DNA from 2 places in the Halobacillus sp. genome. Region 2 is predicted to be linked to the other one. Evidence: a T-box and tRNA genes for the amino acid it is inferred to sense, from the RefSeq annotation. Region 2 holds a T-box; the other holds one or more tRNA genes.
The links. A T-box is a leader RNA that pairs with one kind of tRNA and senses whether it is charged. The one in region 2 lies ahead of alaS (alanine--tRNA ligase), so its partner is inferred to be a tRNA-Ala.
Positions count from the first base shown of each region.

Region 1: it has a tRNA-Ala gene. The T-box ahead of alaS (alanine--tRNA ligase) is inferred to sense a tRNA for this amino acid. The anticodon was not compared.

Region 1 is NZ_JBAPTY010000062.1:117-5,055, forward strand. It holds gene WAM07_RS03245 (long-chain-fatty-acid--CoA ligase) at 1-1,472, opposite strand, end outside; gene WAM07_RS03250 (cupin domain-containing protein) at 1,607-1,972, opposite strand; gene WAM07_RS03255 (hypothetical protein) at 2,158-2,328, shown strand; gene WAM07_RS03260 (SDR family oxidoreductase) at 2,663-3,448, opposite strand; tRNA gene WAM07_RS03265 (tRNA-Ala) at 3,704-3,776, opposite strand; gene WAM07_RS03270 (hypothetical protein) at 4,017-4,238, shown strand; partial or broken gene WAM07_RS03275 (aldose epimerase family protein) at 4,450-4,939, shown strand, end outside.
Region 2 is NZ_JBAPTY010000379.1:590-9,359, forward strand. It holds gene ruvX (Holliday junction resolvase RuvX) at 1-305, opposite strand, end outside; gene WAM07_RS15705 (IreB family regulatory phosphoprotein) at 302-574, opposite strand; gene alaS (alanine--tRNA ligase) at 638-3,274, opposite strand; T-box leader at 3,372-3,585, opposite strand; gene WAM07_RS15715 (AI-2E family transporter) at 3,627-4,694, opposite strand; gene WAM07_RS15720 (sugar phosphate isomerase/epimerase family protein) at 4,935-5,750, opposite strand; gene WAM07_RS15725 (ATP-dependent RecD-like DNA helicase) at 5,771-8,095, opposite strand; gene WAM07_RS15730 (tetratricopeptide repeat protein) at 8,117-8,770, opposite strand, start outside.

The DNA.
Region 1 (4,939 bases), on a different contig from region 2:
GGTGCTTTAAAATGTGCCAGCTTTTCCCGGCAGAACATAATCAGCTCTTCCTCTGATACGGTCTCGCCTTCTCTTAACACGACGACGGCTTTCGGAACTTCTCCCCATTTATCATGCGGCGTCGCCACCACTGCCGCTTCAAGTACCGATGGATGCTCATACAGAATGGCTTCCACTTCAATCGAGGATATATTCTCGCCTCCGCTGATAATCACATCTTTCTTACGGTCCACAATTTCAATCGTATGCTTCTCATCCACCACGGCCATATCCCCGGTGTAGAGCCAGCCATCCCGAATCGTGGCGTTCGTCGCTTCCTCATTTTTAAAATAGCCTTCCATAATCCCATTGGTCCGGGTAATAATTTCTCCAATGGATTTCCCATCATGAGCGACTTCTTCCCCAAACTCATTCACCACTCTTACTTTACTTCCCATCATTTCGTAACCAGCCTTCGCTTTCAGCCGGTATTTTTCTTCAGCAGGAAGATCAAGATCCATCGAACGTAATTCCGACGTCGTAATCAACGGGGAGATTTCCGTCATGCCATATACCTGGATGAACTTCCAGCCTAAATCCTCCTCCACTTTTCGAACAAAGGCCGGTGGCGGGGCAGAACCGGCTATTACCACGCGTACATCCTGTTCGATTTGCGGCTGAACCGCATCATACTCTTCCATCAGCATATTGAGTACAGTCGGTGCCATATGTAAAACCGAGACACCATGCTTCTTAATTTTTTCTAACATGAGCTTTGGATCGGTTTTGCGAAGCATGACCTGGGTGGCGCCATTGGCTGTGTAATAGAAAGGAGATCCCCATCCATTCACGTGGAACATCGGAAGCACGTGCAATAATGTATCCTGATCGCTCACACGCAGGTGATGCATCGTGGACATTGCATGAAGATAGTTCGCCCGGTGACTGAGCAATACCCCTTTTGGATTACCTGTCGTCCCGCTCGTATAAAGAAGAGAAGCAATATCTGTTTCTTCCAGTTCCGCACGGTCAAACAGCTCATCAGCAAAAGACGCAAGCCAAGGTTCATAGGAGGTAGCACCTTCTTTTTCTTCTCCATGCACAATCACATGTTCGAGTTGCGGCAGCTGAGGCAGAACCGTTTCAACTAAGTGATAGAGATCTGAGTCCACAAATAACACTTTACTTTCACTATGTTCCAGAATGAATTGATAATCGGCCGGTTTTAGTCGAGTATTCAGGGGCGTCATCACTGCGCCCACTTGAAACACACCATAAAAGCCTTCCAGCATCTCCAGCGTGTTCGGAGCAAGGTACGCGACTTTGTCCCCTTTTATCACCCCGAGGTCGCCCAGCCCCCGGGACAGCTGATTCACTCGCCCGTTCAATTGCTTATACGTAAGCGTGCGATCATCATCAATAATGGCGGGCTTATCCCCATACAATTCTACGGCTCGATCAAGAAAGTCAGTCAACACCAAAGGTACCTGCATTCCATCACTTCTCCCTTATAAATATATTGAAGCGCTTACACATATTGTAATAACTATACTGTTGTATATCAATAGTTTAATAATATAACAGTTAGAAAACAGAAACATTCCCTGTTTGCTGAAAAATGAATGGTTTAAATCCAAATATCATTTTCCGCCGTTAACTCACTCTCGGCCTCTCCGGTATTCGTTACTCCCTTAGGTTCGACCAGCATAATGTGACATTCTTCTTCAGCATAAGGTTTGTGTTCCACCCCCTTTGGAACGATATACATTTCTCCATCTGACAGCTCGACTACCCCATCGCGAAATTCAATAACCATGTGACCCTTCACCACGAAAAATACTTCGTCCGTATCTTGGTGACTGTGCCAGACAAAATCCCCTTGCACTTTTACCAGTTTGAATTGATAATCGTTCATTTCACCAATAACTTTCGGGGACCACTGATCATTAAATTTTGTTAATTTTTCATTGAGATTAATAGGTAATGGTTCCATTCGAAAAACTCCTCTTTTTTAAATCATTTTGAGTCGTGGGTCTTCTTTGTGAGACCTTTTAATTGTAACTGAAGATTGGTTTAACAGTCTTGAGAATGCTGTTAGTCTGCCATATTGTAGGTAGCTGCGACGATAACTTGAAGATGTGTATGAATGCTAGTGCGTACCTTAACCTGAACGGAGGAGTGAACGTTGTTCCGACCAAAGGAGTGAACGCTAGTGCAACCAAAGGAGCGAACGTTGGACCGACCAAAGAAGTGGGCGCTTTATTTAAAAGAAAGGAAAAGAAAAGAGAAGAAAAGAAACAAAATCATGTAGAAGCGGGTCATCATCCACTACTTACGTTTATTTTGTAAATCGCTTGGCATTTTGGATAGAGTTCATGACTGGTAAGCTAAAGTAGAAACGAATCTGACACCAGAATTCTTTCCCTGGCGATTATATAATTGAAGGCTTTAAAAAGGCTTTGCAGATGAGAATCGGTGTCAAGATTGTTTCCGAAATAGATGGCGATCGACATACATAAGGGGACATTGAACAGTTATCAACTAACCACTTGATTGGAACTGAGGCATCATCATAACAAGTTCCTGCAAAATTAAAACAGCCTGACACCTATAGATAAAGGCGTCAGGCTCCAGAATCACTTCGTTTACTTAATTACCTTACTGAGAGTATTAATTCAAGTAATTATATTTTCGCTTCCCAATTCTTCTGTTCTTCCTCTTTCATCATATCTTCTGCATCCTGAGGATAAGCTGTACGGAAAGCGTGGTGATCTGCTTCAATCACTTCCACCATCTTATCGACCATTTCCTGTGGATCATATTGATCATCTAAAATTTTCTCCGTTTCGGCGATGGACTCTCTTGGCGTAAAGTTCTTATCTTCATCATACCATTTATGCTTCTCTTCAAACATACGGTCATTAAAGCCAGTTTCGTATGGTCCAGGATTGATCGTGGCTACCTGAACATTAAACTCTTCAAGTTCCGCTTTCATAGTCTTAGCCATTGCTTCGACCGCATGCTTAGAAGCAACATAAGGCCCAAGGTACGGCATACCGACCACACCTGCAATTGAGCTCAAGAATACAATTTTTCCTGCTTTCTTATCTACGAATTTCTTAGCAGCAATTTGCGCATTTTCCAGTGTGCAGAAGACATTGGTTTCAAATATATCCCTTACACGGTCTACTGGAACTTCTGCAATAGGTCCGCCTTCACCAATCGCCGCATTAGCTACAAAAATATCATAATCATATTCATTAATTAACTGCTGATCACGCTTGTTTTTAATATCAAGCTTTATTACTTCTAGTTCTACACCAGCTTCTGAAGCCGCTTCTCTCAAGCTAGTAATCTGAGAAATAATTTCAACCGCTGCGATCACATGATGTCCTTTTTTAGCTAGTCCAATTGCTGTACCTTTACCTAACCCGCTTCCTGCACCAGTAATAAAGATGGTTTTACTCATTTCTTGTTTCCTCCTCTACGGAATGCTGTCTGTTGAGAAAGTTCCCTTCTATTAGTTTGCTAAAACTTCCCAGTACGTTCCATAAAGGTGGGTTCGTTTTTAATTTCAGATACTGAGTTGCATGAGCAACCCTTAGATATTTGTTTTTTTCCAGAAAAAAAGACGCCTTCTAGTTTGGATAAATCCAAACTAGAAGGCGTACTCGTTAGGGCATAATCGCTAACTAATAAGAACTAACTAAGCGATTTTTATGAGTGGAGCATAGCGGGCTCGAACCGCTGACCTCAACACTGCCAGTGTTGCGCTCTCCCAGCTGAGCTAATGCCCCATAGATTTAAATTTGCCGATCCAGCAACTGCGTGCCGCTTAATCCGACAAATATTATTATAGCTGATACTACGAGTTCTTCGCAAGGGTTTTTTACGGAATATTTACCCATTCTTCTGGCTTCCATTTCTTTTTTCAAGGAAGACTGCTGTTCATTTTCTTAAGAAATTCAATGTAATAGACAATTGGTATGAAGATGGTCTTCCAGGTTACAATAACCTTTAAAAAGGATGATCTCACATTGGAATTCACGCTGCGCGGAAAAAATGGGGCCTATCCCTGTATTATTACGATTGACCCTGATAACGGACGATATACCATACGGAAAGAAGATACCAGTGGAGAGGTATTCAACTCACCAGAAGAATTAAAACAATGGATCCATGAAAATTGGACAGCAGAAGATTTTGAAGATCCTTTAGCCTTTCACCATATGCTCGATAAGATTCAGGAGTCCCCGTAGATTTTACTCCTCATAACAGGAGGCTATAAAATCACAGGAGTCTCAACACACCTGAACTACTTTATTTGTTCCCTTTTTTCTATTATGATGCTTATTCGTTTAAGCGAAATACGTAGATAACACTTTCATGTCTGATAAACTAAAGAAGACTATAGAAATTATAGAATATGCGGATACTCTTCTTCGCTTCTTAAATGGAGGTACATACAACATGGAGATTACGACGAAAGAAGTCAGCAACAGCTGGACAAAGTACGACCTGACGAACGATCACGGCATGAAGCTCAGTGTTTTGAACTACGGTGGGATTATTACGGAGCTGCTCGTACCGGACCACGAAGGAACACTTGAAAATGTAGTCCTTGGCTACAGAAATGTAGAAGACTATAAAGAAGATCCTAATTATTTCGGAGCAATTATCGGACGAGTGGCCGGACGGATCGAGGGAGCTTCTTTTACATTAAAAGGACAAACCTACGATCTGGACGCCAATGAAGGTCCCAACCACCTCCATGGCGGTGCGAATGGATTCCATCAAAAAATATGGGAGGTCACTCCTTTTGAAAGTAACGACGAGGTCGGTCTGACGCTCTCTTTAAATGTTTCAAAAGAAGAGGATGAATACCCTGGGAATCTGGATGTCACCGTGACTTATACGTTAACGAACGAGAACGAATTGGTAGTGGACTATCAAGCGGAAA
Region 2 (8,770 bases):
GCCATTGTCGTTAAACGCTCATCCCAAAGATGGGATGGTATTTTATATTCTTTTTTTATCCACGCAGCGAAACGCTGGCTGGCTTCTCCTCTAGGTCCTACTGTCCCGTTCATGTTCTTAGGAAAGCCTACCACTGCTTCAGTGATGTCATGCTCTTCCATGATCTTTTGAAGCGGTCCGCGAACCGTATTAAAATCAGTTTCATCCCAATGAATAGTTGTTAGTCCCTGGGCTGTCCAGCCTAAGGCATCGGAAATAGCCACTCCTACCGTTTTTTCGCCTACGTCTAGACCTATTTTTTTCATTCATTGCCCTCATTATTCTCTCTAATATAGAACTTAACTAACTCTTCGATTAGTTCATCACGTTCAATTTTGCGAATTAAGTTTCTGGCATCCTGGTGACGCGGGATGTACGCTGGATCTCCGGAGAGTAAATAACCGACTATCTGGTTGATAGGGTTGTAACCCTTTTCTTGAAGAGCACTGTGTACAGAAAGCAGTACAGAGCGCACATCCTGGTCAAACGGTTCTTCTGAGAAGTTAAATCTCATTGTTTTATCCATTGAGCTCATTCATGTCACCTCGCACTTGTTAGTCTTTACTCCATTATATACCTAAGTTTACTTAATGGAAAACTAAGAACCTTGATTTGCATACTCTTTTGCAAATTCTAAGGCCTCAGGAATCTTAGAAACATCCTTGCCTCCAGCCTGAGCCATGTCCGGACGGCCTCCGCCGCCTCCACCGCACCTGGAAGCTGCTTCTTTAATTAAATGTCCTGCATGGTAACCTTCTTCTACTAAATCTTTTGATACTCCTGCAATTAGCTGAACTTTATTTCCATTTGGTGCAGCAAGCAGTATAATACCAGATTCAATTTTTTGTTTTAAATCATCAATCATGGAACGCAAGGCATTCATATCCTTCACATCCACTTGTTTTGCCAGCACCTTGACGCCGTTAATCTCTTCAACTTCGTCAAGAATGGTTGAAGCTTCCATATTAGAGATTTTAGCACTTAGGGATTCATTTTCCCTCTGCAGATCCTTAATCTCCTTATGAAGGAAATCTATTCGTTCAGGTACTTGCTCCGGCTTCGTCTTTAAGCGTTCACCAGCTTGCTTTAACAACGATTCCTTACTATTCATATACAAGTAAGCATCTTTAGCTGTCACAGCTTCCATACGTCTGGTTCCAGCGCCAATACCTGTCTCTGATACAATCTTGAATAAACCAATTTCAGCGGTGTTTATCACATGGCACCCTCCGCAGAGTTCCAGGCTGTAGTCACCTACTTGCACCACACGAACAGTGTCTCCGTATTTCTCTCCAAATAATGCCATTGCGCCTTTTTCTTTGGCTTCCTCGATAGAACTATATTCTACTCTTACAGGAATGGACTGCCATACTTTTTCGTTTACGATAGCTTCAATCTTCTCTATCTCCTCATTGGAAACGGAGCCAAAATGCGAGAAATCAAACCGTAGACGATCCGGAGCCACAAGAGAACCCGCCTGATTTACATGATCGCCTAATACGTCCTTCAATGCTTGATGGAGCAAATGGGTAGCTGTGTGATTCTTAACTATAAAGGAGCGGGATTTTTCATCTATTTCTGCATGAACCCTGTCTCCTTTATGAAGCGTACCTTTTTGGATCACGGCTTCATGCATATGCTGACCATTTGGTGCTTTTTGAACATTTGTTACTTCCAATAGGACGTTATCATTTTCTATACGGCCTTTATCAGCAATCTGACCGCCGCTTTCTGCGTAGAAAGGTGTTTTATCCAAAAATAAGTAGACTGTATCGTCTTCTTCTGCTTGTTCACTAAACTCTTTACCTTTAATCATTTCGACAATTTCTGCTTCCGTACGAAGTTGATCATAACCGGTGAATTCACTGGCTACACGAACGTCCCCAAGTACACCTTCTTGAATCTGCATGGAACCAGTTTTCTGACGAGCGTTCCTGGCACGCTCCCGCTGCTTCTCCATTTCAAGCATAAACCCATCTTCATCAATGGTAAAACCAGCGTCAGCTACATATTCTTCCGTGAGCTCCTTAGGAAAACCATACGTATCGTAGAGACGAAATACTTCTGTCCCAGGGAATACATTACTCCCTTTTTCTGATTCCTGCTTCATAATTGTCGATAAGATGGCAAGTCCATCATTTAATGTTTCGTGGAAACGTTCCTCTTCCGTTTTAATTACGTTTTGGATAAAGGACTGCTTCTCTTTTACTTCAGGATAGAAGTCGACCATAATTTCAGCTACTTCAGGTACTAATTTGTACATGAAAGGCTGATCTATACCAATTTGTTTAGCAAACCTTACAGCCCGGCGCAGCAAACGGCGCAGAACGTATCCTCTTCCCTCATTGGACGGCAGAGCTCCGTCACTGACCGCAAAAGATACCGTACGCATATGATCAGCTATAACTTTAAAGGAAGAATTTCCTTCCTCACTTTCTCCATACTTTCTTCCCGAAATAGACTCTGTTGCTTCAATTAAAGGTTTGAATAAATCTGTTTCGAAATTGGTAGGCGTATCTTGAATAACGCATACAATTCTTTCCAGTCCCATTCCTGTATCAATGTTCTTCTTAGGTAAGGGTGTGTAAGTGTCATCAGGATTATGGTTGAACTGTGAGAATACTAAATTCCAGATTTCTAAATAGCGTTCATTTTCTCCACCCGGATAAAGTTCAGGATCGTGAGGATCATTCCCGTATTTTTCACCGCGATCGTAAAAGATTTCAGTATTTGGACCACTCGGGCCTTCACCAATATCCCAGAAGTTTTCCTCAATACGGATAATTCGCTCTTCATCAATTCCGACAATATCGCGCCAAATAGTATAGGCTTCATCATCTTCTGGATGAACGGTAACAGATAACCTGCTTTCGTCAAATCCGATCCAATCTTTACTGGTCAGGAATTCCCAACCCCACTTCATCGCTTCCTCTTTAAAATAATCTCCAATAGAAAAGTTACCCAACATTTCAAAGAAAGTATGGTGGCGGGCTGTGAACCCTACATTTTCTATATCGTTGGTCCGAATGGATTTTTGTACGTTCACAATCCTTGGATTTTCAGGAATAACCCGCCCGTCAAAGTATTTTTTCAGCGTAGCCACTCCACTGTTTATCCAAAGGAGTGTAGGATCTTCATGAGGAACAAGAGAAGCACTTGGTTCCACACTGTGATTTTTTTCTTTAAAAAAGTCCAGAAACATTTGGCGGACTTCAGCAGATGTCCATGATTTCATACCATTACCTCCTTATTGTTAAATGCATCAAGCTTCATGCTCTTTTATAAACACTCTATTTTATCTGTACGAACAAAAAACTCCCGTCCCTGCCATCGGCAGGGACGGGAGTTTAAATCCGCGGTACCACCCTGATTATAGACATTAAACTGTCTATCACCTCAGACGCCAGTAACGAGGCGCGACTCCGGCGGGGATTAACCGCACTCAGGAATAGCTTTCAGCAACCCTGTCCATAGCATACTTCTCAGCCTGGAATATGCCTCTCTAATTATGGGTAATTGCTTACTTATTTCCTTCACTGTTTTTCGTTCGTATAGTGTCGATATGCGCTATTATAGATAACTGTTCCCTATCTGTCAATATGAATGCGTCCTTTATGAACTTCACTAACAATTACTTTTAGACATGTAAGAACCGGTACAGCTAAAATTAATCCGGGAATTCCTGCAAGTTCACCACCTGCAAGCAAAGCAAAGATAATGACCAATGGGTGGATGTGAATACTTCTCCCCATTATATATGGCGAAAGCAAATTACCTTCAAGCACTTGAATTACAAGGACCACCAGGAGACTAAGAATAAGCGTTTTCACTGAAATGGTAGCTGCTACTATTAGTACCGGTACAGCCCCAAGCAAAGGACCAAAATAAGGAATAATATTCGTTATTCCTGCTATAATTCCAAGAATAAGAGGATACGGCAGATCTACCAGCCAAAAACCAAGCGAGGCAAGGGCCCCTACAAAAAGACTGATTAGAAGTTGACCGCGAATATATCCTCCCAAAGAGTGACTAAGTTCCCTGGTCAGTCTCTGAGCTTCATCATGCCAGGAATCAGGTAATAAACTCATCAAAGAGCGTCCAATCATTTTGTAGTCCTTTAAAAAATAGAATGTCATTACGGGAATGACAGCAACTAAAAAGACCATATCGAAAATACCGCTTAAACTTGTAAGCAAGTTCATTAATTTTGTGCTAATCCATTCTTCGAAATCTGAAAAACTGCCATCCAATTTTTTATGAATACCATCTGGAAACCTTTCAGTTTGAGCATATAACTGCTTCGTCCATCCTTGATAAGATTCCGTTAAAGCAGGAACCTGCTCACTCAACAGTCTTACCTGTGTTAACAGACGGGGATAGCCTTTATAGATTCCTAAACTTACTAAAGAAAAAAATGCGAGGAATATAAACAAGATAGCAAGAGGCCTTGAGATTCCCGTCTCTTCCAGCAGGTTCACAAGAGGATGAAGCAGTAAGGAAAGCACTAGAGCCAAGACAAAGGGCAGAAGGATTCTTCCAATCATGATAATAATATGATCATAATAGGGAAACAGCCATGCTAGTAGTAATAGACTGAGAAGTATAATGAAGAAGATGACGAACCGACGTACCCACTTGGCTGCTTGATCACTCATCCTTGCTTAAGATCCTTGTTGATAGAATATGTCATTGAGAGAGCTTAGACTGCCATCTTCTTCAATTTGATTTATGTTCATTTTGCCATCTTCAATAGCTAACTCCAGACAACAATTCCAACAATAATATTGCTCGTTTCCTATTTTACCAAGATTTTTGCTCTTACAATTCGGACATTTCATGGGGAGCCATACTCCTTTTTTACAAAACAGTATGTCCCTCCGAAGTAAATTCATACATTATTCTATAAGATTATGAAGCCACTCCATTCCTTCCACCACATATGCTTCAGATGGCCTGGAGTGAGGAGTATGCTCCATGATAAAATATCTTCCTTTTTTTTCAGCCAGTATTTCAATCATTGACTTCATATCAAAGGAACCTTCTTTTGTGTTTGGTTCTGGATGAATCGGCACCCAGTAATATTTATCATCTAAAAAACTTACATTATGTACGTGGATAACTGTTGTGTAAGGAAGCAAAGGAACGATGTACTCTTTCCACTTATCACCCGCTGCCATTCGATAATCTCCCATGTCTAAACAGAGAGATAATTGATAGGTGCCCCACACCTCTTCAGGGAATTGCTGAAGGTAGTGGATCCCTGCAGAAGAGCGGTTATGACCAAGTTTAGGTTCGCAGACAATAGAGATTTTGTATTTTTTCTGCAGCTCAGAGAGGTAACGAAGTCCTTCTTCAATCATAGGCTGAGGGTTTGAACGAACAGGACCTTTAACGTATGGAAAGTGAACTAAAATGTATTCCGCCCCGACTCTTGCTGCCAAAGCGACTTCCTGTTCAAAATTTATTCGAGCATCCAGAGGATCGACAGATACATGTTCAATTAGATCGTACTTGCTGTTCCCTCTAATAAGGGGCGAATGAATTCCAAAAGAGACTTGATTCTGTCTAGCCATTGTTAGAAAACGATAAAAAGATGCTTCATCTGGAAATTCTCCAATTTCAATATGACCAATTGCTGACTTAAATAACTGATCAAACTGAGCTGGGTCACTTAAAATGGTACTGCCGGAGATCCCCAATATAGATTTCATAGCTTATCTCCTCATTAACTTCACATAAAATCGTAAGGGGACAATTCTTCTTCCTCATCTTCCGGCACTTCCGGGACCACCTTCTCCTGAAGTTTTTCTTTTAGCCTTGTATAACGAAGGTTTGTATCCGTAAACTTTACGCCTTCGAGAAATGCATTGCGGTCTCCACAGATGATCAGAGATTGCTTAGAACGGGTGATAGCTGTGTAGAGCAAATTTTTCCTAAGCATCCTTTTGTAGCTTCGGACTACTGGAAGAATGACAATTGAAAACTCACTTCCTTGAGATTTATGGATCGATGTGCAATAAGCGAGCATTACATTTTTCAAATCTTTTTTTGGATAAACGATTTCTTTTCCGTCAAAATCAACGACCACCTGTTCTACACCATCTACGTTTTCTTCCTCACGAAATATCGCAACAATTTCGCCTATATCTCCATTATAAACTCCGTCTTCGGGCTGGTTAACCAACTGAATGACTTTATCCCCTTTTCGATAGGTCTGATCATTAAATTGGATATCCCGCTTCTGTTTACTTTTGGGATTTACCACTCGCTGAATCTCTGAATTAAGCTTATGAATGCCAACTTCTGTGCGGTACATCGGGACAAGGACTTGCAATTCTCTAAGGTTAATACCTTTATCGATCGCTTTTTTTACAATATGGGTAACTATATCAGCAAGCTGATTCTCCCGAGCAGGTATAAAATTGAAATCATGCTCCTTAGCCAGTGATACCGCAGTACACTGATTATTTTTAATCTCATGTGCAAGCTGGATGATTTTTGAACCTTCTTTTTGCCGGTACACTTCCGTCAGTTTGGAAGATGGCAGCTGTTCGGAGGCAAGCAGATCGGCAAGTACTTGACCGGGGCCAACAGAGGGAAGTTGATCTTCATCACCTACGAGGAGGACCTGCATACCTGAAGGAACAGCACGGAACAATTGGTTGGCCAGCCAAATATCCACCATCGAAAATTCATCAATGATGAGAACCTTACCTTCTAAAGGATTATTCTGGTTGCGTTCAAATTGTTCATGTCCATCCCATCCGAGCAAACGGTGGATGGTGCTTGCAGGCATACCGGTGGATTCCGTCATACGTTTAGCAGCCCGTCCTGTTGGCGCAGCCAGGACAAAAGGAAAAGGTTGATCGGAGTCATAGTCTTCCGGGTCAATCGAGACGTCATTTAACTCTGCATAAGACTGGATAATTCCTTTAATAACCGTTGTTTTTCCAGTTCCGGGTCCTCCAGTCAGAATCATAAGCTTGGACTGTAACGTTTTCTCAATTGCATTAAATTGGTCTTCTCCATAACTCATTGCTTCCTCTTCTTCAATGCTTCCAATAATTTTCATGAGATCCGCCTGAGTATGCTGGGCTTCCAATTCTTCATCAAGAATACGATCGATATTACGGCAAAAACCGTTTTCTGCGAAATAAAGTGTTGGTAAGTAAATGCGATCCTCTTCCATATATACATATTTTTCCTGACCCAGATGGATGATTTGCTCGGACAGCTGCTCGTATGAGATAGAAGCTTCAAGTCCAGTGTTTAGTAACTGATCAACCTGCATTAGACATTCTTCGGTGGGAAGGTAGGTGTGACCAGCAGACATGCTTTTTTGCATCATGTACAAACATGCTGCTCGGAGTCTGGTAGGGTGATCATGAGAAAGATTCTGCATCCTCGCCATTTCATCTGCCCGGTGAAAACCAAAACCTTCGACTTTAAATACAAGTTGATAAGGATCTTCTTCAATAATGGCAAGAGTTTGATCCTTAAAGACTTCATAAATTTTCTGAGATAACTTCAACCCGAACCCGTATTGGGAAAGATGAATCATCACGTGTTCAAAACCTTGATGTTCCTTTAGGGAATTGTATAATTGATCCGCTTTTTCCTTAGTAAGCTTAGGTACTTTATCTAAAGCAGCTCTGTCTTCTAATATAAACGATATCGCTTGTTCTCCTAATTGATCAACGATACGCTCAGCCGTCCTTTTACCTATGCCGTGAAATAAATCACTCGATAAATAGTGAATAAGCCCATCTTTTGTTTCAGGCAAGACACGATTATACATCTCTACCTCGTATTGCAGTCCGAATTTCGGGTGGTTACGAAATTGACCATAAAAGATATAGGTTTCTCCTTCTTCCAAAGGAGAAAAGTGTCCTTTAATCACCAGTGAGTCCACATCTGTATATTCATTTGTTTCACTTACAGTGATCGCCGCGATGGAAAAATGCTCAGCCTCATTATGAAAGATCATTCGATTGAGTTCACCTTTAACATAAGGACGTTCTTCATTGGATTCAGAAAAGAGCGTTTGTTGTGTCATGCCATCTTTCTCCTTCAATAATTACTCGTTTAACGCTTGTTCCACTTGGGCCTTTGCATGAGAAGCCAGCATGTGCTCAGGCTGAATTTCAAGGGCTCGATTAAAATGGAAGAGTGCTGATTTCGCATCTTCTTTATGAAGAGCGACCACCCCTAAATTGTAGTAAGCGTCACTATGTTCTTCTTCCAATTGTAGCACACGTTTCATAGCCTGTTCAGCACCGTCAATCTGCCCGTTCTGGGCTAAACAGAGTCCATATTGAAATTGGATATCTACATCGTCAGGAGCCAGTTCAGCCGCTCGCAGTAAATAAGGAAGAGCAAGCTTCGTGTATTCCTGATGCACAAAAGTCATCCCAAGCATAAAGTGGACATCGGCTTCATCTAAACCATTTTGAATGGCTTGAATAAACTGCTCTTGAGCTTTCGTGAACTTTTCTTGTTCATAATAAACATTCCCCAGACCGTAATAAGCTGTAGCTGCTTCTCCATCAAGCTCAATAGCTCTATTAAAAAAACGGGCTGCACGTTCATAATCATTCATGTGAGTAAGCAAGTTTCCAAAGTTAATATAACCTACCGGCTGTTTAGGATTTTCATCAATAGCTTCTGTGAAAAGACGGGCCGCCTCCTCATAATTATGATTTTGCATCTCTTCAATACCTTGCTTTAATTT